One region of the Micromonospora sp. NPDC005710 genome, then DNA from elsewhere that is predicted to be linked to it. Evidence: riboswitches for the same ligand, from Rfam matches in the RefSeq annotation. Region 1 holds a riboswitch; the other holds the start of a gene.
What was found. Region 1 has a riboswitch for S-adenosylmethionine ahead of ABZ406_RS03170 (aminotransferase class V-fold PLP-dependent enzyme). Riboswitches for the same ligand answer to the same signal wherever they lie in the genome.

Region 1 (14,819 bases):
CACCCTCGCCACCCACCTGTACGACGAGCGCACCGTCGTGGCCACCTCGGCTACCCTGGCGCTGGGCGGCAGGTTCGACACGGTGGCCCGCGCCCTCGGGCTGGACGCGCCGCCGCCCGCCCCGCCGACTCCCGCCGCGGCCGCGCTGGCCGCCCGCACCGGGCCGGGTCGCCCGGCCGCCGAGTCGCCGGGCCGTCGCCTGGCCGGTGACGTGACCCCGAGCGCCGTCGTACCGGCCACCGAGGGCCCCGGCTGGCGGTCACTCGACGTCGGTTCGCCGTTCGACTACGCCCGGCAGGGCATCCTGTACGTCGCCTCGCACCTTCCCCGCCCCAGCGTCTCCGGGCTGCCCGAGGCTGCCGGGGAGGAGTTGCTCGGGCTGGTCGAGGCGCTCGGTGGTCGTACTCTCGGGTTGTTCTCCTCCCGGCGGGCCGCGCAGCAGGCGGCGGAATTGTTGCGGGCGCGGACCGACCTGCCGGTGTTGCTCCAGGGCGAGGAGGCCCTGCCGCTGTTGGTGCGTCGCTTCCGCGAGGAGCGGGCCAGTTGCCTGTTCGGGGTGATGTCGCTCTGGCAGGGGGTGGATGTGCCGGGTGACGCCTGCCAGCTCGTCGTCATCGACCGGCTGCCCTTCCCCCGCCCGGACGAGCCGTTGGCGGCGGCCCGCGCGGCGGCTGTGGACTCGGGCGGCGGCTCGGGCTTCGCGGCGGTGAGCGTGCCGATCGCGGCGGTGCGGCTGGCGCAGGGCGTGGGTCGGTTGATCCGGGCGACCGGTGACAAGGGCGTGGTCGCGGTGCTCGACTCGCGGTTGGAGACGGCCCGGGGTTATGGGCCGTTCCTGCGCCGTTCGCTGCCCCCGTTCTGGTACACGACCCGTCCGGAGGTCGCCCGGGGCGCCCTGGAACGCCTGGCCAAGTCCTGAGCTGCGCGCCGCGCAGCCACACGATCGCCCTCCAACGGGGAAAGAGTGGTCTCCCGCTGGCGGGAGGCCACTCTTTCCAGGTTCGCGCGTGATCCAGTCCCGGTCTAGGGGGCCTGGGCGGCGACCACCACGGCGTCGGGTGGGGTGTCCGGGACCCGCCGGGCGGCAAGCCGACGGACAGCGGTGTTCAGCACCGCGATGAGCGGCACCGAGACGAGCGCCCCGGTGATGCCGGCGAGTACGACACCTGCGGCGATACCGATGATCACCGCTAGCGGGTGCAGGGCGACCGCCCGGCCCATGATCAGCGGTTGCAGGATGTGACCCTCCACCTGCTGCACCACGATCACCGCAGCGAGGATGATCAGCGCGGTGACCGGGCCGCTGTCGACGAGGGCCACCAACACCGCCACGCCACCGGAGAGCGCCGCACCGACGATCGGGATGAACGCGCCGAGGAAGACCAGCGCCGCGAGCGGAAAGGCGAACGGGATGTCGAAGATGACCAGGAAGATGCCGATGCCTACCGCGTCGATGAAGGCGACAAGGACCGTCGCCCGGACGTAGGCGACAAGCGTCTGCCACGAGGCGCGACCCGCGTCGTCGACCTTCCACCTGGCGGCCACCGGCAGCAACCGGACCAGGAAACGCCAGATGCGGCTGCCGTCCCGCAGGAAGAAGAACGTCGCGAACAGGACCAGCAACGTGCCGGTCAGCACCTCGGCAAGGGTGGCCGCGGTGCTCAACGCGCCGCTGGTGAACCGTGAGGTGTTGTTGTTGATCCAGGCCTGCGCCTCGTCGATGTAGCGGTCGAGCTGGGTGTCGGAGAGATGCAGCGGGCCCGTCTTCAGCCAGTCCTGGATCTGCCGGACACCCTCGGACGACTTCTGGCTCAGCTCCGGCACACCGCGGATGAACTCGTTGACCACGAGCGTCAGCGTGCCGATCACCGCGGCCAGGCCGCCGACAAGCACAACCGCCGTCGCCATCGACCGGGGGAACCGGGCCCTCAGCAGCCAGCCCACCGCCGGGGCGAGCAGCGCGGAGAGCAGCAGCGCGATGGCCAGCGGAATGATCACGATCTTGACCGTGCTGACGATCCGCAGCAGGGCCCACGCCACCACGCCGATCACGATCAGTCGCCAACACCACGCGGAAGCGATCCGCAGGCCGTGCGGAACGTCGGCGTCGTCGCGACTGGAGGTGGAGCTGTGCAGGTCCACCTCCGGTTCCGCGCCGTAGACACTGGCGCTCGGCGGCGCGGTCGGCCCCGGCACGGCCGGCGACGCCACCCGGACCGCCTCCGACGCGTCGCTCAGCGCGTCAGTCGATGTGTCCTCGTCGGCGTGCGCCGACTCCTGTCGTGACTGGTAGGCGCGGCGAAGCTGCCCGCGTACCCGCTCGAAGCGGCTCAAGCGCACCTCCTGGAAGAAGAACACGGCCCGCCGACGGCGACAGGTCGGAAAGCATACGTCCGCTCCGACACCCTAGGGCGGTTCCGCCACACAATGCCCCGACCACCTCCGGCGTAACCACCGGTGGGCGACCGTCGGCCACACGGTAGCGTCTGCGGCGTGACAGCCGACAACGATCTCGACGCCGGCCTGCCGATCCGTCTCCTGCACGACCGGGTGCTGGTGCGGATGGAGGGCAGCGAGGGCGAGCGCCGCTCCACCGCTGGGATCGTCATTCCGGCGACCGCCGCCGTCGGCAAGCGCCTCGCCTGGGCCACGGCGGTCGGGGTGGGGCCGAACGTCCGCGCCATCGTCTCCGGTGACCGGGTACTCTTCGACCCGGACGACCGCTCCGAGGTCGAGCTGCACGGCCGCGGTTACGTGCTCCTGCGGGAGCGGGACGTGCACGCTGTGGCCGCCGATCGGAACGACAACGACTCGACCGGCCTCTACCTCTGACGCACCTCCCCCGACCACCCGGCCCCGTCGCGCACCGTTTGCCCGGCCGCACGACGGGAAGCCATCCGGCGACCGTGGCCCTGGGGAGGGACGATGCCGGTATTCGTGAAGAAGTTGTTGACCTGGGGCAGTGTCGCGTTCCTGATCTACTTCGTGGCCTTTCGGCCGGACGGCGCCGCGCAGATGTTCCGGGCGATCGGCGCCGCGCTCATCGCGATGTTCCAGGGGTTCGGTGACTTCCTCACCTCGCTGATGAGCTGAGCCGGCTCAGCTCATCAGCCCGTCAGCTGTCCGCCCTGTCAGCGGTGCGCCGGCGGCCAGGGCGGCGCCGAATGCGGGCCGGGCCAGCCGGGTGGGGCGTACCCGACCGGAGCCGGAGCGGGTGTCAGCACCACCGGGATCGGCACCACCGGCTCGTCCGGCGCGTCCACCGGGCGCTGCCTGCCGTCCGGGAAGCGCAGGTGGTAGCGGCTGCCGTCCCAGACCCCCGCCGGGGCCTGCGGGTCGCGACCCACGAAGAACGACCGGTACGCGGTGATCGCGTCCAGCAACTCCCGCTCCTCGCGGGCGGTCCGTTCCTGGTCGGCCGGTTTGCGGTCCAGGCCGCGCAGCGCCCCGTCGCGCAGCAGCGCCAGCCGGGTGGCGGCGGACTGGTAACTGCGCATCGCCCGCACCCCGGAATCGCCTGCCACCCGGCGCGCCCAACTGCGCGCGGCGTGCCGCCGGCCGAGACTGCTCAGCGCTGCCACCTCGGGCGGGCTGAGCCAGCCGGCGCGAACGTAGTCGGGCAGGACCCGCTCGGTGAGCCGCCCCTCCCAGGCGCGCAGCCACAGCGCCAGCCCGACGGTGCCGAAGAAGACCGGCACCATGAGGCCCAGGAATCCGTACAGCATGATCATGGCCTGGCCGGTGGCCTGGGTCAGCGTGGGCAGCAGGTTCCAGGTGCCGTGCAGCATCATCGCCAGCAGCAGGCCGCCGATCGGGGCGAGCACCCGGATGCGCCGGTCGGCGGTCCGGGAGGCGATACCCAACCCCACACCCGTCATCGAGGTGAAAAGGGGATGGGCGAACCCGAACAGCAGGATCCGCAGGATGAAGATCGCGATGACCTGCTGGATGCCGGTGGCCGGGCCGTAGCGGTCGGCGCCGGAGGCGTACCCCAAACCGCCCAGGTAGAGGATGTTCTCCACCATCGCGAAGCCGACCGCGGAGAGCCCGCAGTAGACCAGGCCGTCGGTGATCCCGGACCACTCGCGGCGACGGAACACCAGCAGCAGGATCGGACCCATGGCCTTCGTCAGCTCTTCGATGAACGGCGCCACCAGCACCCCGGTGAGCGCGGACGGCAGGCCCCAGTCGGCGAAGCGGTTGGCCGCGAAGTCGTTCACAGTGAGCGAGGCCGCGGTGGAGACGAACGCCCCCCAGGCGAAGCAGAAGATCAGGTACTTCAGCGGCTCGGGTTCGTATCGGTCCAGCCACAGGAAGCAGCCGACCAGCACCGGCACCGGCAGGATGGCCGCGACCACCCCGATCAGCAGGGCCTGCGCGCCGAGCGACTGGCCGAGCGTGAAGACCATGAACACCGCGCACGCCGCGATGAGCAGCACCACCCCGGCCAGCGCCAGGAACCGCCGCCAGCCCAGTCGGCGCAGCGGCATCCGGGGCGTCTCACCCATCGGCGGGGCGGCCGGCGCGGGCGGGGCGGCGGGCGACTGCGGCAGCGGTGGACCGGGCGGGGTGTCGTCCATGCGGTCAGCGTAGCCATCCGTCGCCGGCTGGTTCGGCCGCATCGGTAGCCGCTATGCTGCGGGCAGGTCACGAGCGCCAGCGTCAAGCCCCGGCTTGCTGGCCGGCAACCCTCGTCGAGTTCGCGGTGGGGTGCCCCGGGTGATGACCGGGCCCAGCCCGATCGGTGTGCTGGGCAAGCGCGGACCCCGTCCCGAAGTCGCACCCGGGGTCCCTGACCCCGGAGGTTCCGGCGTGTCCGTCACTCTCGTTCCCTCGCTGCCCACCCTGCCCACCGTGCCGTCCGGGTCGCTCGACGTCCTCGGGGTGCCCGGCGAGATCAACCTGGACTACGCGGCCACCGCGCCGTGCGCGCGGGCCGCCGCCGACGCCGTGGCCGAGCTGCTGCCGTGGTACGCCAGCGTGCACCGCGGGGCGGGAGCGCTGTCGCGGCGCTGCACCCTGGCGTACGAGCAGGCCCGGCAGACGATCGGCGACTTCTTCGGTGCGCGCGCCGACGATCACGTGATCTTCACCCGCAACACGACCGACGCGCTCAACCTGCTGGCGCGGGCGGTCCCGGCCGGCACCACAGTGGTCACGTTCGCCGGTGAGCACCACGCCAACCTGCTGCCCTGGCCACGAGGGTCGGTACGACTGCCGGTCCCCGCCGACCCGGACGGGGCGGTACGCGCTCTCGCCGCCGCCCTCACCGAGCTGCGTCGGGGCAGCAGCCCGGCGCTGCCGGTGCTTGTCGCGGTGACCGGCGCGAGCAACGTGACAGGTGAGCGGTGGCCGGTCGCCGAACTGGCGCGGGTCGCCCACCGGCACGGTGCCCGGATCGTGCTCGACGCCGCCCAGCTCGCCCCGCACGCCCCGGTCGACCTGCTCGCGCTCGACGTCGACTACGTGGCCGTGTCCGGTCACAAGCTGTACGCGCCGTTCGGCGCGGGCGTGCTCATCGGCCGGGCGGACTGGCTGGACGCCGCCCCGCCGTACCTGGCCGGTGGTGGGGCCACCAGCCACGTCGGGCCGGCCACCCACGACGTGACCTGGGCGACCGGCCCGGCCCGACACGAGGGCGGCACCCCGAACCTGCTCGGCGCGGTGGCGCTGGCGGCGGTGTGCGCGGCGCTCGACGAGGCGGACCAGGTCGCGCTGGCCGCCGACGAGCAGGCCCTGCTGGCCCGGCTGCGGACCGGCCTCGCCGCCCTGCCGCACGTCGTCGAGCTGCACACCTTCGACCCGGACGCGCCCCGGGTCGGCATCGTCTCGTTCGTGGTGGCCGGCCGGGACTCGACAGAGGTGGCCGCGCGGCTGGCCGCCGAGCACCACATCGGCGTACGGGACGGGTTGTTCTGCGCCCACCCGCTGGCCCGGCGTCTGCTCAGCGAGGCGGCGGGGCGTACCGGTCGGCGTGACCTGCCTCCCACCGCGCTGCGCGCCAGCATCGGGCTGGGCAGCACCGCCGCCCAGGTGGACCGGCTGCTCTCGGCGCTGGCTGAGCTGGGCTGAGGCCGGCGCTCAGCCGACCGGCGGGGCGGTGGGAGGCTTCGGTGCCTCGTCGGGCTCGGCGGGCTCACCGACCGGGCGTTCCTGCTCCCCGAAGGCGGTGCGGATCCACCGGTTCGCCTCCTCCTGCTCGATCCCGGAGGCGACCAGCAGGTCACTCGCCGTGGTGCGAATCTGGGCGACCACCACACTGCCGGAGAAACCGACCCCGGCGCCGTACGCCCGGCCGGCCTCACTGACCGCCCGCAGCGACCGTTCCCGGGCCTTCTCCGGCTCCTCGCCGGCGGCGAACTCGTGTTTGAGCAGCCGGACCGACTCGGCGAGGTGGCCGATCGCGTCCGGCATCGGATCGGGCACCGGTTCGTCGTCCTCGACGAGCGTGACGGACCGGCGGATCAGCGTGCCGCTGTTGCGCATCGCCCGGTCGATCGGGTCGGCCGCCTCCGCGTAGTGGGTCAGCTCGTCGCGGCGGTGCCAGCGGGCCGGGGAGAGGGTGGCGGTCTCCTTGGCCCCCTCGATCGCCTCGCCCAACGTGGCCAGCTCGTCCTTGTTGTTGCGCAGCCTCTCCAGGGCGCCCTGGATCGTGGCGCGGTTGCGGTGGCGCAGCCCGTCCGCTGTGGCGTCGAGCTGGGCGGCGAGCAGGTCCAGGGCCGGCCGGGCGGCCCGGTTGATCACTCGCAGCGGGTTCAGTGGCAGCAGCACCGCCGTGACCAGCAGCGCGATCCCGCCGCCGAGGAACGCGTCCACGAAGCGGGGGATCTCCAGGTTCTGAGTCGACGGGCTCAGCGTCACGATCAGCACCGCGGTGGCCGCCGCCTGGATGACGATCGCCACGCTCGCCCCGGCGAAGATGGTGAGCAGGATCGCCACTGTGACCACCAGGCCGAGTTGCCACGCCCCGGTGCCGAGCAGGTAGATCAGGAGGTCACCGACGGCCACGCCGACGCCCACCCCGACGATCAACTCGATGGTCCGGCGGAACCGCTGGCCGACCGATGCGGCCAGGGTGCCGACCGCCGAGATCGGCGCGAAGACGGGTTGCGGGTTGCCGAGCACCTTGTGCGAGATCAGGTACGCGAGCCCGGCGGCCAGCCCGGCCTGCACCGCGAGGCCGCCGGCCATCCGTACCCGGTGCAGCCGGTCGTGCAGTGTGGCACGGCTGCGGTGGCGCAGCTTCTCGGTGGCCTCGGCGATCCGCGCGCCGTCGACGTCCACCAGGCCGTCGCGCAGCGCGGTCCGTCGCACCATCGGCTGTCGCTTGTCCCGGGCCACGGCCATGGGCGCGACTACCCGTGGTGGGCCGGCTGAATCCTCCCTTCCCACGCGTCGGGGCCCGATGCGGGAGACTCGGGCGGTGGTTGATCTGTTGGACCGATGGCGGGCGGCGGCCCGGGGTGCGGGCGCGCGGCCCGATCAGGACATCACCCGAGCCGGCGAGCAGTTGATCGTCAGGTGGCGGGAGCCGCACCGGCACTATCACACGCTGGCCCACCTCACGGCGGTGCTCGATGTCGTCGACCAGCACGCCGACCTGGCCACGCGGGCCGACCCGGTGCGGCTGGCGGCCTGGTTCCACGACGCGGTCTACGACCCGCGGGCCGCCGGCGACGCCAACGAACGGGACAGCGCCGCGCTGGCCGGGAGCGCGCTCACCGGGCTCGGGGTGCCGGCGCCCACTGTTGCCGAGGTGCGCCGGCTGGTGCTGCTCACCGCCGGGCACACAGTGGCACCGGGCGACCGGGACGGCGCGCTGCTGTGCGACGCCGACCTGGCCGTGCTGGCCGCGCCGCCGGCCCAATACGAGCGGTACGCGGCGGCGATCCGCCGGGAGTACGCCCACGTGCCGGAGCCGGCCTTCCGGGCGGGGCGGGCTGCCGTGTTGACCGGCCTGCTGGCGCTGCCCGCGTTGTTCCGGTCGCCACCGCTCGCGAGTGGGTGGGAGGAGCCCGCCCGGGACAACGTGCGCCGCGAGTTGGCAGACCTCACCGGGGAACAGGAGAACGCGGGCTGACCAGGTGCTTCGGTCGGCGCAGGCCGGCGGCGCGAAGCAACCGGACCAGTTCCCGGCTGGGCACCACCTCGGCGCCGAGCCACACCGCCGCCGCGAACCGGTCGGCCGGAATGTCGTAGTGGTCCCTGTCGAAGCCGCGCCGGGGCGCCCCGAGCGCCTCGGCGAAGGCGTGCAACTCGGCGTACGAGACGTCACTGATCAGATGCGACCAGAGGCGACCGCGCCACGGCCAGGCCGGCCGGTCCAGGTAGAGCATGATGCCCAAGTTATCCCGCGCAGTCGATCATGTTGATGATCGCCCGTCGGCGACCTAGCCTCGGCTGCATGGCCCCCACCGCGCTCCTCGACGACCTGCGCGCCGCGCTCGGTGACGACGCCGTGCTCACCGACCCGGACCTGCTGCGCCTGCACCAGCGGGACGAGGCCGACCTGTGCCCCGCCGGCGTCCCGCTGGTGGTGACCCGACCGCGCACCACCGAGCAGGTGGTCGCTGTCGTGCAGGCGGCGGCACGGCACGGCGTACCAGTGGTGCCGCAGGGCGCCCGGACCGGGCTGGCCGGCGCGGCGAACGCGGTGGACGGCGCGGTGGTGCTCAGCACCGTCGCGATGAACGAGATCCGGGAGATCGACAGGGTGAGCCGGATCGCGGTGGTCCAACCGGGGGTGGTCAACGCGGCGCTGGCCGGGGCGGTGGCGAAACAGGGCCTCTGGTACCCGCCCGACCCCGGCTCCTGGGAGTCGTCAACGATCGGCGGCAACGTGGCCACCAACGCGGGCGGCATGTGCTGTGTGAAGTACGGCGTGACCACCGAGTACGTCCTCGGCCTGGAGGTGGTGCTCGCCTCCGGTGAGGTGCTGCGCACCGGGCGGCGTACGGCCAAGGGGGTGGCCGGCTACGACCTGACCCGACTGTTCGTCGGGTCGGAGGGCACCCTCGGCGTGATCACCGAGGTGACAGTGGCGCTGCGGCCCGCCCCGGCCGAGTCGCTGACCCTGGTGGCGGTCTTCGGATCGACAGCCACTGCCGGTGCGGCGGTGGCCGAGATCGCGGCTCGCGGGCTGACCCCCAGCCTGCTGGAGTTGCTGGACCAGACCCACCTGCGGGCGATCGAGGCATACCGGCCGATGGGGTTGCGGACCGACGCGCAGGCCCTGCTGCTGGCCGCCGCCGACACCGGCACCAGGGCGGCCGACGACCTGGCGCTGCTGGCCGAGGTGTGCGAGGCGGTCGGCGCCGACGAGGTCTACGCGGCAACCGACGCGGTGGAGGCGGCCGCGCTGCTCCAGGCCCGCCGGCTGGCGCACCCGGCCATGGAGAAGTTCGCGGCGGACACCTTCCCGGGCGGCAACGGCGGTCTGGTGATCGACGATGTGGCGGTGCCGCGCGGCGCACTCGCCGCGCTCCTGGACGGGGTCGCCCGGATCGCTGTCGAGTGCGAGGTGCCGATCGGCGTGGTGGGGCACGCCGGGGACGGCAACATGCACCCGAACATCGTCGTCGACCGGGCCGACCCGGAGAGCGTGCAGCGGGGCCGGCGGGCGTTCGACGAGATCATGCGGCTCGGCCTGGACCTGGGCGGCACCTGCACCGGTGAGCACGGGGTGGGGCTGCTCAAGCGCGACTGGCTGGCCCGGGAGATCGGGCCGGTCGGCGTCCGGGTGCATCAGGCGATCAAGTCGGCGCTCGACCCGGCCGGCCTGCTCAACCCGGGCAAGGTGCTCTGACCGGCGGGCTCACCCTTGACCTTGGCCGGGGTCGGCCCCGGACCCTCGGTCGCGGTCAGCCCTTGACCTCGGCCGGGGTCGCCTGGGTGAGCAGCAGCAGGATCTCCCCGGCGACCGGGGTGAGCTCCTCCCCCGGGCAGTCCTGTGAGGTGATCAGCCCGGTCGAGGTGATGAGGCTTGAGGTCAGCGCGTCGATGCAGGTGGTCCGGTACCGCCGGGCCTGATCGGTCTCGTTGGCGAGCGCGGGGTTGGCGAGCAGCACCTGCAGCCGTTCGGTCAGCTCCGGGGCGAGGGTGCCCCGGGAGGTGACACCGTCGCCGGCGCAGTCGACGCACTGCCACGCGCCGTTGCGCTCGACGCTCAGGGTGCGCATCGGCCCGTCCTCGCCGAGCCGTTGGAGCAGGCTGACCTGACCGGCGGCAACCGTGGTGGGGATCTCCAACTGCGATCCGCCCCCGGCCGTGCCGGGTGTCGGTTGCGCCGCCGGTGTGCTCGGCTTGTCCCGCTCGAAGAGCGAGCACCCGGTCACGGCGAGTGCGACGGCGAGCAGGGTTACGAGCAGACGAGGGCGCGCGCGGCGTAGCACGCGCGGAAACCTACCCCACCGTAGGTAGCGTCCGAAACCACCATCCGGGCCGGTATCGATGGTTACCCATCGGTAACGTGCAATTCGTCATCGAGCGGACGGACGAAGCTCCGCCTGATCGTCGCCACCCCGGTCGGCGGCGTAACCCCGGACGTCCGGGACCCCGAGCCGAGCCGCGTCCGCCGCCGCGTCGTCCGGCATCAACTGGGACTGCCGCTCCGCCTCCACCCGGGCGCGGTAGTGCTCGACCTCACGCGCCCTGGTGGCCGCGTCCCAACCCAGCACCGCACCCATCAACTCGGCGGTGTGCTCCGCCGACTCCAGCCCCCGGTGGCTGGTCTCGAACGAGATCCGGGTCCGCCGGGTCAGCACGTCCTCCAGGTGCAGCGCACCCTCGGCCCGCGTGGCGTAGATGACCTCCGCCGCCAGATACTCAGGGGCACCGGCCAGCGGCGACGCCAGCAGCGGATCGGCGTCGACGAGCGCCAGCAGATCCAGGGTGAGGGTGCCGTACCGCTCCAGCAGGTGCTCCACCACGCCCACCGGCACACCGTGTCGGCGAGCCAGGTCGGCCCGGTCCCGCCACATCGCCGGATACCCGTCGGCGCCGAGCAGCGGCAGATCGGCGGTACGCGACGGACGGGTGCCACCGAGCCGGCGAGCCGCCCGGTCGACGACATCGGACGCCATCACCCGGTACGTCGTGTACTTGCCGCCGGCGACCAGCAGCAACCCGAGCATCGGCTCGAAGACCGCGTGCTCACGGGAGAGCTTCGAGGTCGAGTCGGCCTCGCCGGACAGCAGTGGCCGCAGCCCGGCGTACACCCCCTCGATGTCGTCGGTGGTCAACGGCCGGTCCAGCACGGTGTTGACCTGCTGAAGGAGGTAGTCGATGTCGCGGGCCGACGCGGCCGGGTGGGAGCGGTCCAGCTGCCAGTCGGTGTCAGTGGTGCCGATGATCCAGTGCCCACCCCAGGGGATGACGAAGAGCACCGAACTCGCCGTACGCAGGATGAGCCCCGTCTCGCCGGTGATCGCCGAGCGGGGCACCACCAGGTGCACCCCCTTGGAGGCGCGCACCCGGACGCCGGGCCGCAGGCCCACGTCGTTGAGCATCCGGGACATGTCGTCGCTCCACACGCCGGTGGCGGCGATGACGGTGCGGGCCTGCACCTCGAACTCCGCGTCCGGCGAACCCGGCGGCGCCTCCAGGTCCCGGACGCGGACGCCAGTCACCTCGCGGGCCTGCCGGATCAGCCCGACGGCGCGGGCACTGCTCACCACAGTGGCACCGAGGCTGGCCGCGGTGCGGGCCAGGGTCACCACCAGTCGGGCGTCGTCGACCTGCCCGTCGTAGTAGCGGATCGCCCCGGCGAGTGCGTCCGCCCGGAGACTCGGGAAGATCCGCCGGGCGCCCTCCCGGGTCAGGTGCCGGTGCAGGGGCATGCCCCGGCCGCCACCGAAGACCCCGGCGAAGGCGTCGTAGGCGGCCACCCCGGCCCCGTAGTACGAGCGGCGGAAGATCCGGGCCGGCAGGTCCCGCAGGCCCCGCCCGGCCGGCAGCGGCACCATGATCGGCACCGGGCGTACCAGGTGCGGTGCGAGCCGGGTGGCCAACAGGCCCCGTTCGGTGAGCGCCTCGTGGACCAGGTGGAACTCCAACTGCTCCAGGTAGCGCAGGCCACCGTGGATGAGCTTGCTGGACCGGCTGGAGGTGCCGGCGGCGAGGTCACGGGCCTCGACGAGTGCCACCTTCAGGCCCCGGGACGCCGCGTCCAGGGCGGCGCCCGCACCGGTCACCCCGCCCCCGATGACCAGCACGTCGAAGCGCTCGGCACGCAGTCGGCGCAGGTCGGACGCACGGCGGACCGGTGAGAGCTGACCGGCGACGGATCGGGAGACATTGGGGTCACGCACCCGTCCACCGTAACCGCCGTACCACCGTGTCGACATTCGCCGCCCGCCCCGCGCCGCCCACCTGTCATGTCCCGCACAGATCACACGGGGCACCGGATCGCCGGCCGGCGGAGTCCCGGCCGCCGGAGATCAGGCTGTCGGTTCGAAACCGTTCACTGTGGTCGTAAGGTTCTCGGATGCAAGGTCAGCCTGTGCACCCCGGAGCCAGCACCCGTCATTCCCCGTGGTCGGTGGTCGCGGCAGTGCTCGTCGGCTGCTGGACGGTCGCTGTCACCGCGGGCACCCAGACCGGTGGTTGGCTCACCGATCAGGTGCTGCTGAGCTTCGGACGGGACCGGCTCGGCTGGCTCTGGCCGGTGCTCGGCCTGACCGGCGCCGTGCTGGCCGGCACGCCCGCCCTGCTGCTTGCCGTGCTGCCCCGATCGGCGGCGGTCCGGGCCACCGGGCGGGCCTGGTTGATCGGGGCACTCGCGCTCGGCCTGCTCACATTTCTGCGGGTCGTACCGCCGGTGCACCACGAGGCATACCTCGCCGCGCTGGCCGGCGTCGCATTGCTCAGCGCACTCGCCGTGCGCCGGTCGGCGCGCCGGTGGGCGTACCCAGGGCTGGTCGGCGCGGTCGGCGGCCCGGCACCCACCGGCGACGGCGACGGCGACGGCGACGCCACACGACCCGAGGCCGCCGGGTCGGTCGGGCGGCGGGGGTTGCTGGCGCTCGGCACGGTGCCGCTGCTCGCGATCGCCGCCGGGTTGGCGCTGCTGCTGCCGTGGGCCTGGCTGGGCGCGCTCGGCGGCCTCCTGGAGACCGCACTCGCGCTGCTGGCGGCCGCCGCGCTCGGGGTCCTGGCCGCGGCGCTGTTGGATGCCCCGTTCTGGTCACCGTTCGCGGTTGGGCGACCGCCCCGGCCGGCCCGGCTGATAACTGTCGGTGGCCTGGTCGCCGGGGTGGCGCTCCTGCTGCTCGCGGCGGGGGCCGGCCAGTCCGGTGCGCAGTTGCCCGCGCTGGTGACCCTGCCGCCGGTGGGTTTCGCGCTGGCCGCGCTCTGGGCGGCGGCCTGGCGGCCGAGCGCCGACCCGGCCGAGGCCACCCGTGCCGGCCGGACCGCGACCGGCTGGCTCGTGGGCCTGGCCGCGCTCGGCCCGCTGGCCTTCACCGACCCGGAGGAGATCAGCCTGCTGTTGGTCGGCACCAGGGACATTCCGTTCTGGGTGGCGGTCGCCGCCGGCGTCGGGCTCGCCGTCGCGGTCCTGGTCGCCATCGGGTACGCGGTGCTGCTCGCCCGGCCGACGGCACGTACCCCGAGCCGGCGGTTCGCCGCGGTGGCGGTGGTGGTGCTGCTGGTGGCGTTCGGCGTGGTCGACCTCGGTCCCGGCCAGCCGGGCCTGTACGGCGAGCGGCTCTTCGTGGTGCTGCGCGCGCAGGCCGACCTGAATGATCTTCCGGCCGGCGCGCCGGGTCAGGCCGGGCGGGACGCCCGTGCGGCGGAGGTCTACCGGCGGCTGGTGTCGACCGCCGAGCAGAGCCAGCGCGACCTGCTCCGGGGGTTGAACCGGCTGCGCCTCGACCCGGTGCCGTACTACCTGGTCAACGCGGTCGAGGTGGACGGCGGTCCGGCGGTGCGGGCCTGGCTCGCCCGTCGACCGGAGGTAACTCGGGTGCTGGTCAGCCAGCGCCTGCGCCCGCTGCCGGCCCCGGCCGGCCAGAGCCGGGGCGACGCGCCCAAGCCCACCGGCCCGGAGTGGAACATCCGTCAGATCGGTGCCGACCGGGTGTGGTCGCAACTGCGGGTCACCGGGTCGGGAATCGTGGTCGGCAGCTCCGACTCGGGGGTGGACGGCACCCATCCAGCGCTGCGGGCCGGGTTCCGTGGGGGCGACGACTCCTGGTACGACCCGTGGGACGACACCCGGAGCCCGACCGACCAGGGTGGGCACGGCACCCACACGGTGGGTAGCGCGGTCGGGCGGGACGGGATCGGGGTGGCACCGGACGCGCAGTGGGTGGGCTGCGTCAACCTGGACCGCAACCTGGGCAGTCCCGCGCACTACCTGGACTGTCTGCAGTTCATGTTGGCGCCCTTTCCGGCCGGCGGTGACCCGTTCACCGACGGCCGGCCGGAGCGCGCCCCGCAGGTGCTGACCAACTCGTGGGGCTGCCCGCCCATCGAGGGTTGCGACAGGCGGGTTCTGCGGCCGGCCACCGCCGCCCTGGACGCCGCCGGGATCTTCGTGGTCGCGGCGGCCGGCAACACCGGCCCATGGTGCGCGTCGATCGACGATCCGCCGGCCCCGTACGCGGATGTGCTGACGGTGGGTGCGGTGGATGACCAGCGGCGGGTCGCCGAGTTCTCCTCCCGGGGCCCGGTTCCTGGATCGGGCAAGCCGGACGTGCTGGCACCGGGGGTGGGCGTGGTGTCGGCGATGCCGGGCGGCACGTACGCGGCGCTGGACGGCACGTCGATGGCGACCCCGCAGGTGGCCGGGGTGGTCGCGCTGATGTGGTCGGCGAACC
Region 2 (14,819 bases), on a different contig from region 1:
ATCGAGTGAGTTCGAGCAGTGCGGCTCAGAGCCAGCCGCGCCGCTTGAAGATCACATAGAGGGTGCTGCAGACCAGCAGCATCAACAGCAGCGCGAACAGGTAGCCGAAGCGCCAGTTCAGCTCCGGCATGTGGACGAAGTTCATGCCGTAAACGGTGCCGATGAGCGTGGGGGCGAACAGGATCGCCGCCCAGGATGAGACCTTCTTCAGCTCCTCGTTCTGGCTGTAGCTGGCCGCCGTGAGGCTGCGCATCTCCTCGTTCTGCTGCTGCGAGACGAGCGTGGCGTTGACGGTGAGGATGTTCTGCAACAGGTGCCGGAAACCGTCCACCCGCTCCACCACCTGGGTCAGGTGGTCGGTCACGTCACGCAGGTAGCGGCGCAGCTCCTCGTCCGCGCTGGCGCTGCCGGCGCCGCCGGCCAGCGAGTCGAGCACACTGAGCAGCGGCCGGGCGGCCCGCTGGAACTGGATGACCTCGCGGCTGAGGCCGTAGATGCGGCGGCTGGCGTTCGGGTCACCACCGAACACCTGGGTCTCGATCTCGTCGATGTCGTTCTCCAGCCCGGCCACCACCGGCGCGTACCCGTCGACCACCTGGTCGAGGATCGCGTACAGGATCGCCTCCGGCCCCCGGGCGAGCATCTGCACCTCGGTTTCCAGCCGCCGCCGCACCGCCGCCAGGTCGGGAGCCTCACCGTGTCGGACGGTGACCACGAAGCCCGGCCCGATGAACAGGTGCAGCTCGGAGAACTCGACCTCTTCCCGCAGGTCGTCGTAGCGGGCGGCGCGCAGCACCACGAACACGGTGTGCCCGTACCGCTCCAGCTTGGGCCGCTGGTGGGCGTTGATGGCGTCCTCGACCGCCAGGTCGTGCAGCCGAAACTCGCGGGCCAGCGAGGTGATCTGCTCGATGTCGGGCCGGTACAGCCCGATCCAGGCCATCGCGCCGTCCTGCTCCTGAAGGCAGCGGTACGTCTCGGCGAGGCCGGACGGTGAGGCGAACCGGTGGCCCCGGAGGTAGACCGCACTGTCGACCAGGCCGCCACGCGGCGCGGGGGGCGACTCCGTGGACGGCCGCTCGCCCACTCTGGTCTCGTACTCGTCGAGTTGACGGCCGAAGCCACCATCGGGGCGGAAGCGACGGCCGCCGACCATGCCCTGTCCCCTCCCCCGGTGCCGTCCGGTCCAGCCCGGGGCGCTGCTTCCCCCCTGTCTCGGGCGCGAAACCCGCCGTGGCGTCGGCCGGGTTCGGCGCACCGGCGGACGCCGGCGGCCCGGCGGGCGGATACTCACGGTGACCGCGGGTGGGATGACGGGGGACGCGCCGGTGACTGTCGACAGACGCGGCGGCCGGTTGCGGGGGTGGCTGCTCGACGCCGGCTCGGACCAGGCCGTGCAGCACCCGGGGCCGCACGCCCGCCCGCCGGAGCACCGGCACCACCCGTGGTGGAAGGTGATGTGCCTGACCGGTGTCGACTACTTCTCCACACTCGGTTACCAGCCGGGCATCGCGGCGCTGGCGGCCGGGGCGCTCTCACCGGTGGCGACGTTGGTGCTGGTGCTGGTGACCCTGCTGGGCGCGCTTCCGGTCTACCGGCGGGTGGCGGTGGAGAGCCCGCACGGTGAGGGTTCGATCGCGATGCTGGTACGCCTGCTGAGCTACTGGCCCGGCAAGTTGCTGGTGCTGGTGCTGCTCGGTTTCGTGGCCACCGACTTCATCATCACCATCACCCTCTCGGCGGCCGACGCGACGGCGCACATCGACGAGAACCCGTTCTGGCCGAGCGGGCTCAAGGGGCACGAGGTGCTTGTCACGCTGCTGCTGGTGTCGCTGCTGGGCGCGGTGTTCCTGAAGGGATTCACTGAGGCCATCGGGATCGCCGTCGTCCTGGTCGCGGTCTACCTGACGCTGAACGCGGTGGTCGTGGCCGACGCGCTGTGGCGGGTGGTGACGCATCCGAGCGCGGTGGGCGACTGGACCACCATGCTGACCACCGGGCACGGTGATCCGTGGCTGGTGGTCGGGCTGTCGCTGCTGGTCTTTCCCAAACTGGCGTTGGGTCTGTCCGGCTTCGAGACCGGGGTGGCGGTCATGCCGAGCGTACGGGGTGACCCGCAGGACTCGGAGGCACGACCGCTGGGCCGGATCCGTGGCACGCGCCGGTTGCTCACCACCGCCGCGGCGATCATGAGCGTCTTCCTGATCACCAGCAGCGTGACGACCACAGTGCTCATCCCTCCGGAGGCATTCAAGCCGGGTGGGCCGGCGAACGGGAGGGCGCTGGCCTACCTGGCGCACGCCCACCTCGGCGAGGTGTTCGGCACCGTGTACGACCTGTCCACGATCGGGATCCTCTGGTTCGCCGGGGCGTCGGCGATGGCTGGTCTGCTCAACCTCGTGCCGCGCTACCTGCCCCGCTACGGCATGGCGCCGACCTGGGCACGAGCTGTCCGGCCGCTGGTGCTGGTCTTCACCGCCGTGGCGTTCCTGATCACGGTCGTCTTCAAGGCCAGCGTGGACGCGCAGGGCGGCGCGTACGCCACCGGGGTGTTGGTGTTGATCACCTCGGCCGCGACGGCGGTGACGCTCGCGGCGCGCCGGCAGCGTCAACGCGGCCGCACCATCGCCTTCGGAGCCATCGCGGTGATCTTCGTCTACACGACGCTGGCGAACGTGGTCGAGCGCCCGGACGGCGTCAAGATCGCGGCCTGTTTCATCGGCGGGATCATCCTGGTGTCGGTGCTGTCCCGGCTGATGCGGGCCTACGAGCTACGCGTCGACCACGTCGAGTTGGACCCGGCCGCGTCCCGGATGATCGACGAACGAGCCGGGCGGCGGATCCGCCTGATCGCGCACGAACCCGACCGGCGCGACGAGGCGGATTACCGCGCCAAGCTGGCCCAGACCATGGCGGACAACGACTTCCCCGACGACAGCGACATCGTCTTCGTCGAGGTCACCGTCACCGACCCGTCGGACTTCGAGACCGAACTGCTGGTCTGCGGCAGCGTGGTCGACAGTCGCTTCCCGGTACTCAGTCTGGCCAGCTCGTCGGTGCCCACGGCACTCGCCGCCCTGCTGCTGGAGATCCGGGACCGCAGCCGTCGACGCCCCCACATCTACTTCGAGTGGTCCGAGGGCGGCCCGGCCCGCAACTTCCTGCGTTACCTGGCGTTCGGGCAGGGCGCCATCGCCTCGGTCACCCGGGAGATCCTGCGCCGCCAGGAGCCCGACCCGCACCGTCGACCGCACGTGCACGCCGGCTGACCTGCGAACGGGCGGAGCGTCGCGCACGGTGAGCGTGGTCATAACGACTGGACGGTCGACCCGTTGGTGCTGCTAGCCTCGGCGCAGGTCATGAGTGCCAGCGCGAAGCCCCGGCTCGCTGGCCGGCAACCCTCCTCCGCGGTGGGGTGCCCCGGGTGAAGACCAGGCACCGGCTCGACGTCGGTGCAAGCGTGGCCTGGCACCCAGGTCAGCACTAGACCCGGGAGAACCATGCGCATCCTCAGCACCGCCCCACCGACCGACGTCGCGGCTTCCCGCACCGGTCGACAGTCGCCGGCACTGACCCGGCGACGGCACGTGGACATGATGCGAATGTGCAGCGCCGCCTGTCGTCGCGGCACCGCGCTCTAGCACCCCCTTCCCGAACTTCCTCCCACCGGTACGCCCATCGGGCGCGCCGCCGGTGGCGCACACCAGTGCGCGCCGAGACACCACCCTTCGGAGACACCAGTGCGACTTCTTCCTGCCCTGACCCGTGCCGCTGCCCTGGGCGCGGCCACGATCCTCGCCGCCACCGCCCTCACCGCGTGCGGCGACGACAGCTCGTCCGACGCCACCACGAACCCGTACGGCCTGGCCCAGCCGGGCGTGCTGCGCGCCGGCACGCTCACCGACGCCCCACCGAACGTGTACCTCGAGGACGGCAAGTTCACCGGCTTCGACAACGACCTGCTGACCGCGGTGGCCGGCAAGCTCGGCCTCACTGTCGAGTTCGTCGGCACCGACTTCTCGGCGCTGCTCAGCCAGGTGAACAACCACAAGTTCGACGTCGGAAGCTCCTCGATCACGATCACCGAGGCCCGCAGGAAGACAGTCGACTTCGGCAACGGGTACGACTTCGGCTACTTCGGCCTGGACGTGCCGGCCGGCTCGCCGGTCACCGGCTTCGACCAGCTCACCGGCAAGCGGGTGGTGGTGGTGCAGGGCACCGTCCAGGACGACTACGCCACCGGCAAGCAGCTCAACCCGGTACGTGTGCCCGACTACAACGGCGCGATCAACCAGCTCAAGGCGGGCACCGCCGACGCGTGGATCGCCCCGGCGGAGATCGGCGAGAAGTCGGCCGCCGACAGCAAGGGCAAGATCACCGTGGCGGCCAAGCAGCTCAGCCCGGCACCGACCGCGTACGCCGTGGCCAAGGGCAGCGACAAGCTGCGCCAGGCGCTGAACAGGGCCCTCGACGAGGTCATCGCCGATGGCACGTGGAGCCGGTTGCAGGCGCAGTACTACCCGGGTCGGCCGATCCCGGCGGACTTCAAGCCGGGCAGCGCGGGGGCGACAGCACCGTCGGCGTCCGCGTCGGCGGCACCGTCCGCGTCGGCCGCGTCCTGAGCCGGTGACGAGCGAGCGGGGCGGTGGGAGGAGTAACCGATGGATCCGTTGAGCACCCTGTGGGAAACCTTCTTCGACGCCGACGCGATGCGCGAGGCGCTGCCCGAGATGCTCACCGTCGGGTTGCCCAACACGCTGATCCTGGCGGTCTCCGCCGCCCTGCTCGGCTCGGTGCTGGGCCTGCTGCTGGCCGTCGCCGGGATCTCCCGCAGCCGCTGGTTGCGCTGGCCGGCGCGGATCTACACCGACGTGTTCCGGGGGCTTCCGGCCGCGGCGACGATCCTGCTGATCGGCGTGGGGTTGGCTCCGCTGGGCATGCGGGTCTGGGGGCCGGATCCGTACCCGTTGGGCATCCTGGCGTTGTCGCTCATCGCCGCCGCGTACATCGGGGAGATCTTCCGGTCGGGTATCCAGTCGGTGGAGGCCGCCCAGGTGGAGGGCGCCAGGGCACTCGGATTCTCCTGGGCCGACACGATGCGGCTGGTGATCGTTCCGCAGGGCATCCGGCGGGTGCTGCCGGCCTGGGTGAACCAGCTCATCGCGCTGATCAAGGACTCCAGCCTGGTGTACTTCCTCGGCCTGGTGGCCAGCCAGCGGGAGCTGTTCCGGATCGGGCAGGACTATGCGGCCACCACCGGCAACGAGTCCGCGTTGCTACTGGCGGGGCTCTGCTACCTGGCGTTGACGGTCCCGCTGACGCACGTCGTCAACTGGATCGACAGGCGGCTGCGCAACGGTCGGCCGGTCGCCGCACCTGACGACGAGCGCGACGAGCCGCTGTTGCCCACCCCCACCCAGGGAGACCGCCGATGACCACCACCGGAACGACGACCTCGGTCAGCCTCGACGTACGGGACGTGCACCTCGCCTTCGGGCCGAACCGGGTGCTGCGCGGCGTCGACCTCTCGGTGCCGCGCGGCGCGACGGCCTGCGTCATCGGCCCGTCCGGGTCGGGCAAGTCAACGCTGCTGCGTACCATCAACCGGCTGATCGAGCCGGACCGGGGCGACGTGCTGCTGGACGGGCGCAGCGTGCGGGGCGACGACCCGGACGCACTACGGCAGCGGGTCGGCATGGTGTTCCAGCAGTTCAATCTCTTCCCGCACATGAGCGTGCTGCGTAATGTCACGCTGGCGCTGCGGCGGCTGCACCGGCTCGGTGCGGACGAGGCGGAGGCCGTGGCCCGGGCGCAGTTGGAACTGGTGGGGCTGGCCGGCAAGGCGGACTCTCGGCCGGCGCAGCTCTCCGGCGGTCAACAGCAGCGGGTGGCGATCGCCCGCGCGCTGGCGCTGCGGCCCGAGGTGATGCTCTTCGACGAGGCGACCTCGGCGCTCGACCCGGAGTTGGTCAAGGGCGTCCTCGGGGTGATGGCCGACCTGTCCGCCGCGGGGATGACCATGGTGGTGGTGACCCACGAGATGGGCTTCGCCCGGCAGGTCGCCGACACCGTCGCCTTCATGGACCGGGGCGTGGTGCTGGAGGCCGGCCCACCCGAGGCGATCTTCGAGCGGGCCGAGCATCCGCGGCTGCGCCGTTTCCTCGATCAGGTGCTCTGAGCCGCGAGCCGACGGGTTGCCGCCTGTCACTCGTTGGGCCCGCGCCCCAGCAGCCGGATCTCCTCGTTGTCAAGCGCGGCCTGAAGTTCCTGAAGCACCAGGTCGTCGATCTCCCGGTTGTCACGCAACCGGGTGACCTCACGCCTCTTGTGGGCGAGGACGCCGAGACGCAGTCGGCGTTCCAGCCGGCGCTCCTCGGCGGTGTTCCCACCGCTCTCGTCGAGGTCCTCCAGGTGCCGCCGGTACTCGGCCTCCAGCCGCCGCACCGAGTCAGCCTGCGCGCCGACCTCGGTGGCGACCTGCGGAAGAGCGGCCAGGCCCACCTCGGTGGCCCGCCGACGGGCGTTGCGGGCCTCGTCGACGCGCTCCGGGTCGCCACTGAGCCCGGCCCAGCGCACGACAAAAGGCAGTGTGGTGCCCTGCAGCAGCATGATCAGCACGATCACCAGCGCGGTGACGAAGATGATCAGATCGCGTTCGACGACGGGTCGACCGTTGACCATCACCGTCGGGACGGCGAGGGCGGCGGCGAGTGAGACAGCGCCCCTGAACCCGGACCAACCCGCGACGGTACCCACCCGCCAGCCGGAGGGACCTCGACCGTCGTCGTCCGCCATCCGGCGGCGACGCAGCCGCGCCGACTGCGCGGTGAGGTAGATGAAGAGCAGCCGGGTGCCGATGACGACCACCGTGACCACGAGCACGATCAGCAGAGCCCGCTCGGGCGAGGTGCTGGTGATGCTCCGCACCGAGCGGGGAATCTGCGTGCCGAGCAGAACGAACAACCCGCCGTTGATCAGGAACGTGGAGAGATCCCAGAACGCGTACGCCAGCACCCGGGACCGGGCGCGGATCACCCGTGGGCCGGCGTAGGCGAGCACCAGCCCGGCGACCACCACCGCCAGCACACCGCTGGCGTGTACCGAGTCGGCGAGCAGGAAGGCGCCGAACGGGGTCAGCACGCTGAGCGCTCCCTCGCGCAGCGGATCGTCGAGCCGCTTGCGGATCAACACCACAGCGGCCCCCACCAGCAGGCCAGCGACCAGACCACCGACGCTGGCACCGACGAACTCCTCGCTGACGCCCAGCACGCCCGGCTTGGCGCTCTCGGTCAGCAGACCCACTGCCACCGCGAAGACCACGAGCGCCGTGCCGTCGTTGATCAGGCTCTCCGCGTGCAGTGTGGTGAGCAGCTTCCGGGGCAGCCGCTTGGCCAGGCCGGTGACCGCGGCGGCGTCGGTCGGCGCGAGCACCGCGCCGAGCACCCAGGCGGCGGCGGGGTTCACCCCGAACGCCTGCGCGGCGAACGACACGGTGACCATGGTGAGCACCACGAGCACCACGGCGAGCAGCCCGATCACCGGCAGGTTGGCCCGGATCTCCCGCAGGCTGATGGTGAGGCTCTCCCGGTACAGGATCGCCGGCAGGAAGATCAGCAGGACAAGATCGGGTTCCAGGGTGACCTCGGACAGCGGCGGCGCGAGCCCGAGCAGCACTCCCAACGCGATGAGCAGGACCGGCGGGGCGACCCGGTACCGGCCGCCGAGAGTGGTGCCGACGAGGACCGTGACGCCGAGCGCCACGATCAGGATGAGCGCCTCCACGCGTACTCCCTCGGGCCATGGCCGACGGTGGACACGCCGGTGGTTCCATCTGACCGCACCGGCCGGTGGGTTCCGGCGGAAACCGGCAAGTCGCCAGGTAGCCCGAGCAGGGGCGTGTCGTCTGGCACGAGACCGGGCACCGGCATGAGGCGTGAGCTGCGAGAGAAGAGCTACCGGCTGCTTCTCCGCATGGATAGTGGTTCCGCCATGCTCCTTGATGAGCCAACAGACACGATCAGTGGCTGCGCTAGTCGCGTGCCGTGACGTAGACCCCTCGGCCGGGCTGGCCGTAAACCAAGCCCCGAGCCTTAAGTTGGATCATGACGAAGCGGATGACTGTCTCACTCACTTCGTAGAGCGCGCAAAGCTGGGAACGAGCTGCCCTGTCGAGCCAGATACAGGATTCCGATCACCCGCGGTCACTGGCCGGGTGAGAGCCCGGGCAAAGCGCCAATCGGCTCGTACGTCATTCGCCGTCGAGATGGGGCGCCACGATCTCGCGGGTGTCGGCGCTGCTCACCACCGGAACGATCTCGAATGTGACGCCCGCGCCGCGCCACCCGAGCACCCACTGCTGAAGCAGTCGCAGGTCGTCGCATCGCATGAGCTGGAAGCAGCGGCCGAAGGTGGGCTCGACCCAACTGTCCACGTACTCCAACCCGTCCGGAAGCTGACGGCCGCGGTCGCGGACCGCCCGGTACACCGGCACCATGTCGTTGTCGCGGAACCGCTCGATCACCATGAAGAGCATCGGGCATGGTAACCGGCGCTCAGGTCGGGTCGTCGGCGCGGACGCGCGCGGTGAGCATCCGCGCGGTGCGGCGGTGCCCGGCGGCTTCCTCGTCGCGGCCCAGCGCAGCGGCCAGATCGGCGAGGTGCGCGGCCACCGGGCCGACGGTGACCACTCCGCTGCCGGCGGCCAGCTCGCCGGCGGCCGGCAGCAGCTCGGCGTGTATTCGGGTCATCGTGGCCCGGTCGTCGAGGGCGTACGCCGCCCGACCGACGAGGCAGAGGCGTACCTCGCGCAGCAGATCATGCGGCCCCTCGGGAAGAGCCCGCAGGGCGGCCGCGGCGGCCTTCCGGTCGTCGGCGGCGAGCAGCAGCAACGGTCGGACCCACGGCTCGTGCGGACCCCAGTCCAGTGCCACCCAGTCGTCCACGCCGGGGCCGGTGATCGCCTGGGGGGCAGCGCCGGGGCCGGTGGCCGACAGGTCGGCGCCGATGGAGTCGGCCAGCCGCAGACCGAGCAGTGCCAGCGGGAGCAGCCCTCGGGTCAGCCCCGGCATCCCGTCGGCGCTCAGGAGGTCGGCAGCCGAGCGGTACGCCTGCGCCGCCGCGTCCGACTCGCCGTCGAGTGCCAGCCGCAGCGCGGCGTACCAGCGGGTGAAGACGTCGACCAGCGGCAGCTCGTACCGTTCGGCGAGTCGGTCGGCGGCGCGTGCGTGCGCGTCGGCGGCGGGCCGGTCGGCCAGGGCGCAGTTGGCCTGGACCAGGACGAGGTGACCGAGCACCTCGGAGGTCACCAGGTGGTGCCGGGCGGCCAGGTCGACCAGGTCGGCGCCGACCCGGGCCCGCGCGTCGGCCAGACCGACGCGGTGGAAGGAGTGCATGAAGCGGGCGTTGAGCGCGAACGCCAGCAGCGCGGGATCGCCGACGTCGCGGGCGATCGTCTCGGCCTCGCCGGCGGCACGGCGGCCGCGATCGGTGCTGGTGCCGCGCAACTCCAGCGCGAGGGTGCTCAGCAGCCGGCTGCGCTGCGCGGTGCGGGTCGGGCCGAGCGCGGCCAGGGCGTGCTCGGCGGCTCGGACGATGTGCCCGGAGAGCAGGTCGTCGTCGTTGCGCGTCCAGATGGCCGGCACGTCGAAGCCGGCCAGCGCCTCCTGGATCAGCAGGGCGTCGCCGGTGGACTCGGCGGTGGTGATCGCCTCGGCGCGCCGACGCCGCGCCTCGACCAGCCGGCCCGTCACGGCAAGCGCCCGCCCCAGACCGAGCAGCGCTGTCACCCGTCCGCGCGGTTCGACCCCGCCGGCGCTGTCGTACGCGTCGATCGTCTGACCCCACAGCCGGGCCGCCTCGTGCGGGGTGCCGCCCCGTTCGGCCCGCTCGGCCGCCACCCGGGCGTACGTCGACGCCTCGGCGGCGGCGACCGGCCCACCGGCGTGCAGCAGGTGGTACGCGAGGGCCGCCGGCTCGACGGGTTCCCGCTGTCGCAGCACCTCGGCGACTGCCGCGTGCCAGACCGCACGGCGCGGCGCGGACAGGTCGGCGTAGAGCGTGTCGCGGACCAGGATGTGGGTGAAGCGCAGCCGCCCGTCGGACTCCCGTTCGGTGAGGAACCCGGCCGTCAGGGCACGGTCCACGGCGTCCAGCACTGCCGTCGGGTCACCTGTCAGCGCGCCCAGCACGTCCGGGTCGAGGTCCCGGCCGAGCACGGCAGCCTGCCGGAGCACGGCACGGGTGGGGGCGGGAAGCTGCGCCAACCGGTGCCGGATCACGTCGCGTACGCCGGGCGGCACGGCGGCGAGACCCACCTCCCCCGCACTGGCGTAGAGCTGCGCCAGCTCACGGACGAAGAACGGGTTGCCGCCGCTGCGCCGGTGGATCGACCGGGCGGTGGCCGGGTCCAGGTCCGCGCCGGCGACGGCGACGGCCAGTTCCCCTGTCGCGGACGCGGGCAGGCCGCCGAGGTACTCCCGGACGGGTTCCAGCCCGGCGGCGCGGCCGAGGGTGGCGGTCAGCTCCGGGCTGATCTCGGTGGCCCGGTAGGTGCCGAGGACCAGCACCGGCCCGCTGGCCGGCTGTGGGCCGGTGAGTAGTGCGGTCAGCAGGTCCAGGGTGTCGCCGTCGGCGCGGTGCAGGTCGTCGAGGACCAGCAGGACCGGCCCCCGGTCGGCGACCGCCGAGAGCAGTGACGCCACCGCACGGTGTCGACGAAAACGGACCGTGGCGGGGTCGGCGGAGCCGTCGGCCGGGTCGGCGAGTGCGACGGGGGCCACCGGGTCGGCGAGCGCGTCGGTGATCTGGGTCCACGGCCAGGCTGGTGGCGCGCCCTCGTACTCCGGGCTGCGCCCCCACGCGGTGGCCCACCCCTCGGCGGCGAGTTGCCGGGTCAGGGTCTCGGCCAACGCTGTCTTGCCGGCACCGGGGTCGCCGCTGAGCAGGGCGAGCGTCGGCTGTCGGCGTCGGGCGGCGGCCTCGGCGGCGTGCCGCAGCCGGGCCAGCTCCGCGTCGCGGCCGACGAACGGTCGCTGCGCCTCCTCGGCCTGCCGCACGGGCTCCCCCGGAGCGGGGGCGGCGGCCGGTTCGGGGGGCGGGCTGAGGTGTGGTGCCTGGGCCAGGATGTCGGCTTCCAGCCGCCGCAGCTCGGGCCCCGGGTCCACACCCAGCTCGGTCACCAGGACGTGGCGGGCCTCCCGCAGCGCGGCCAGCGCGTCACCCTGCCGGCCGGCACGGTACCGGGCCACCGCGAGCAGCCGCCAGGCGTCCTCCCGCAGCGGACGGCTGGCCAGGTGTGCCGGCAGGTCCGCGGCGGCCTCGTCGGGTCGACCCAGCGCGAGGAGCGCCTCGGCCCGGCGTTCGACGGCGAGCATCCGCAGCTCGTCCAGCCGGTTGATCTCGGCGACCGCCCATGCCTCGGTGGCGCAGTCGGCGTAAGCGGGCCCGCGCCAGAGCCCGAGCGCGGCGTCCAGGGCGGCCAGGGCCGGCGCGGGGCGTTCCGCTGTCAACAGCCGGCCCGCCTCCCCGACGGCCGACTCGAACTGTCCCGCGTCCACCGCCTCCGGGGCGGCCTTCAGCACGTACCCGGGTGGTTCGGTGACCAGGATCCGGGGCGGCTGCCGGGGTGGTCGGTCGGGTTCCAGGGCGCGGCGCAGGTCGGCGACGAAGGTCCGGATCGCGCCCACCGCGCCGTCCGGTGCGACCTCCCACAGGTCGTCGACGAGACGATCCACCGGCACCACCCGACCGTGGGCGATCAACAGCCGGCCCAGCACCAGGCGCTGCCGGTGCCCCCGCAGGGCGACCGGGCCGTGCTCGGTCGCGGCGGTCACCGGCCCGAGCACGCCGAAGGTCACCGCGACGGGTGCCGTCAGCTGCCTGGTCATGGCACCAATCTAGGCGGGTGGCCCGGCCGGCACTGATCCGATGCTGACCGGCTGCTGATCACCGCCGGGCAGGCTCGTTGAGGTACGAAGGCGGCGGGCGACCGCGCCCGCCGGCACTGCTCACCAGGAAGGTTCCCCGTGGACCCCAGGATCAACGGATTCGACTACCGACGCGTCACCGTCGCCGACGGGGTGACGCTCAACGCCGCAGTGGGTGGTTCCGGGCCTGCGGTCGTGCTGCTGCACGGCTTTCCGCAGACCCACCTCATGTGGCGGCACGTCGCGGCCGACCTGGCCGCCGACCACACTGTCATCTGCCCGGACCTGCGCGGCTACGGCGACAGCGACAAGCCCCTCGACACCGACGGCGCCCGGTACGCCAAGCGCACCATGGCCGCCGACGTGGTGGCGCTGGCCGGTGCGCTCGGTCACAACCGGTTCGCGTTGGCGGGGCACGACCGCGGGGCCCTTGTCGCGTTCCGCGCCGGCCTCGACCATCCGGCGGCGATCAGTCAACTGGCCCTGCTCGACGTGCTACCCACGCTGGACATGTGGGACGTGCTGCACGGCGTCAACGCCGCTGTGGCGTTCCACCTGTATCTGATGGCGCAGCCGCCCGGTCTGCCGGAGGAGCTGATCGCGGGCAGTCCGGACGCCTTCTTCGGTCACTTCCTGGACGTCTGGACCCGTGATCCGGAGGCCCTGCCGGCGGAGGTGCGGGCCGCGTACCTGCGCGCGTCCCGCGCCGCCGTTCCCTCGATCGTCGCGGACTACCGGGCATCGGCCGGGATCGACGTGACCCACGACGCCGTCGACCGGGCGGCCGGCAACCAGCTGCGGATGCCGGTCACGGTGCTCCAGCAGGACTGGGGCGCGGCGCTGGGCTACGACGCGGCGGCGGTGTGGCGGGCCTGGGCGCCGGATCTGGACCACCAGACGGTCAGCTGCGGGCACTTCATGGCGGAGGAGGCCCCGGCCGAGGTGGTTCGGGCGCTGCGCGCCCTGCTCACCCGTTGATCGATAGGCGACCCGGCCCACGACCGTCACCATGAGGAAGAAATCCGACACTCTTCGTCACGGACGGCAGTGCGGCCGGGGCGCCGCGTCGCATCCCCTCCAGGGCCCCGAAACCGGCCGGCAATGGGCTCTGACCTGCGGGAATGCGACGTGACACCAGGTGGACGCCAACCGGTCATCGGTGATACACAGGCAGATACCGGCAGCCAACGACGTCGAGTCGCTCCAGCTTCTCGCCCACCGACCGTCCACAGGCACCGGCCCACGGGGCGTTGCCGGACGCCGGTCCTCGACCAGGGAGTTGCCGTGGGAAACCTTCGTATCCGAGCCCGCCACCAGCCGTACGAGGTCGCTGTACTGACCGCAGCACCCCTCTGCGGCATTCTGATGATGACCCTCAACGTCCGGCCGGCGTCGGTTCAGACGTCGATGCCGGAGCCCATCCAGGTTGCCTGGGAGCTGGGTCTGGTCGCGGTGGGTGTGGGCGGACTACTGGGCATCCTGTGGCCCGGCCGGCTCTCCACAGGGCTCGGCCTCGAACTCGCGTCGGTGCTTGTGCTCGGCACGATAACCGGCATGTACGCGGTGGCCCTGGTGGTCATGTCGGGCCGAAATTCCATAGTCGCCACCTCGTTCGTGATGGCGGTGACGGTCGGGTCGCTCTGGCGGGCCGCGCAGCTCACCATCGACCTCCGTCGCCTGGCGCGAGCATGCGAGTACGTGACCTACGAACAGTTGCAGGCAGGTGTCACGTGATTACCGCACCCGCGCCAGCCGCCCCGCACTGGGTGCAGGTGGCGCTCAGCGTGCTCGGCATCCTCGGCGGAGGCACCGGCCTGGCCGCGATCGCCACAGTGGTGGTGCAGCGGGGCAAGTTCAAGGCCGATGCCGCCGACACGCTCACCGAGGCCGCCCTCACGCTCGTCCAGCCGTTGCAGACGCGAATCACCCAGTTGGAGAGTGAGGCGTTCAGCGCCCGGTCCGAGCTGGGGGTGCTCCGCGAGCAGGTCAACCAACTGCAGTTCGTGGTCCGGGTCCTCACCCGGACGCTGGACCGCTGGCGGATCGCGATCCGGGCCCCCGACGCCACGCTGCGGAAGGTCCGCGCGACGGTGGCGGAGTCCGACCGGATCCCCGAAATGGATCGTTGACAAGCGTCGCCTCCCTGCCGCCGGCACTCAACCGGCGTTTCGGAGGCGTTCGGTGAGTTCGCGCACCGCCGCCCGGAACGCGCTGTCGTTCTCGCCCGGATGGTGCCCCCGGATCGGCGGCGCGGACCGCTCCCCCGGCGCCGGCAGCAGGTGTGCCGGGTCCCGTAACCGCCTGTCGACCTGGCCGGCCGGATCGGCCGGGTCCGGGGTCGGATCGCCGGGGCGGTGCGCGGCGAAGATCCAGCCGCCGACCGGGTCGGTGTCCCGCCAGAGGTTGAGCCACCGCCACTCGACCCGCTCCCCCACCTCTCGCAGCACCTCCTCGTTGAGGTAGGCCGGGAAGAGCCGGGCATAAAGACGATCGAGCGGTGACCCGTAGGTGAGCAGCGCGACCCGTTGCCGTACGCGCGGGGGCAGCCGCAGCACCGCGAGCGCGAGCAACGCGGATCCGTGGCTGTGGCCGCAGAGCAACACCCCGACGTGCCGCTCGGTCAGTTGGCTGATCCGGTCGGCCAACTCCGGCACCGCCCGGTCGGCGTAGCTCGGCGGTGCGAACGGGTGGGCGGCTCGGGGCCAGAAGGTGCCCAGGTCCCACAGGATGCCGACGTGCCGGCGAAACCACGCGGTCCGATAGGCGAACACGCCCCCGGCGAACAGCGTGAGAAGCACCGCGGCCAGGAGGTAGCTGCCTCCGCTGAGCCCCATCCCGACGGCTACCGCCGGTAGACCGAGCAGCCGCCGCGCCACCTCCTCAGGGTCGCGCCCG

Region 2: it holds a riboswitch for S-adenosylmethionine, as region 1 does, so the genes downstream of both, ABZ406_RS06995 (ABC transporter substrate-binding protein) here and ABZ406_RS03170 (aminotransferase class V-fold PLP-dependent enzyme) in region 1, are expected to answer to the same signal.

The regions. Positions count from the first base shown of each region.
Region 1 is NZ_JBEXYP010000002.1:177,065-191,883, forward strand. It holds gene ABZ406_RS03145 (ATP-dependent DNA helicase) at 1-919, shown strand, start outside; gene ABZ406_RS03150 (AI-2E family transporter) at 1,024-2,358, opposite strand; gene ABZ406_RS03155 (co-chaperone GroES) at 2,494-2,832, shown strand; gene ABZ406_RS03160 (hypothetical protein) at 2,926-3,093, shown strand; gene ABZ406_RS03165 (PrsW family intramembrane metalloprotease) at 3,132-4,622, opposite strand; SAM riboswitch class IV at 4,646-4,766, shown strand; gene ABZ406_RS03170 (aminotransferase class V-fold PLP-dependent enzyme) at 4,813-6,072, shown strand; gene ABZ406_RS03175 (FUSC family protein) at 6,082-7,317, opposite strand; gene ABZ406_RS03180 (metal-dependent phosphohydrolase) at 7,424-8,080, shown strand; gene ABZ406_RS03185 (DUF4031 domain-containing protein) at 8,052-8,336, opposite strand; gene ABZ406_RS03190 (FAD-linked oxidase C-terminal domain-containing protein) at 8,405-9,805, shown strand; gene ABZ406_RS03195 (hypothetical protein) at 9,861-10,391, opposite strand; gene ABZ406_RS03200 (glycerol-3-phosphate dehydrogenase/oxidase) at 10,479-12,344, opposite strand; gene ABZ406_RS03205 (S8 family serine peptidase) at 12,485-14,819, shown strand, end outside.
Region 2 is NZ_JBEXYP010000004.1:106,167-120,985, reverse strand. It holds gene ABZ406_RS07010 (hypothetical protein) at 1-9, shown strand, start outside; gene corA (magnesium/cobalt transporter CorA) at 26-1,156, opposite strand; gene ABZ406_RS07000 (amino acid transporter) at 1,329-3,269, shown strand; SAM riboswitch class IV at 3,356-3,467, shown strand; gene ABZ406_RS06995 (ABC transporter substrate-binding protein) at 3,741-4,622, shown strand; gene ABZ406_RS06990 (amino acid ABC transporter permease) at 4,662-5,435, shown strand; gene ABZ406_RS06985 (amino acid ABC transporter ATP-binding protein) at 5,432-6,178, shown strand; gene ABZ406_RS06980 (Na+/H+ antiporter) at 6,205-7,782, opposite strand; gene ABZ406_RS06975 (hypothetical protein) at 8,030-8,104, opposite strand; gene ABZ406_RS06970 (DUF3303 family protein) at 8,249-8,533, opposite strand; gene ABZ406_RS06965 (BTAD domain-containing putative transcriptional regulator) at 8,553-11,885, opposite strand; gene ABZ406_RS06960 (alpha/beta hydrolase) at 12,024-12,902, shown strand; gene ABZ406_RS06955 (hypothetical protein) at 13,209-13,658, shown strand; gene ABZ406_RS06950 (hypothetical protein) at 13,655-14,053, shown strand; gene ABZ406_RS06945 (hypothetical protein) at 14,081-14,819, opposite strand, start outside.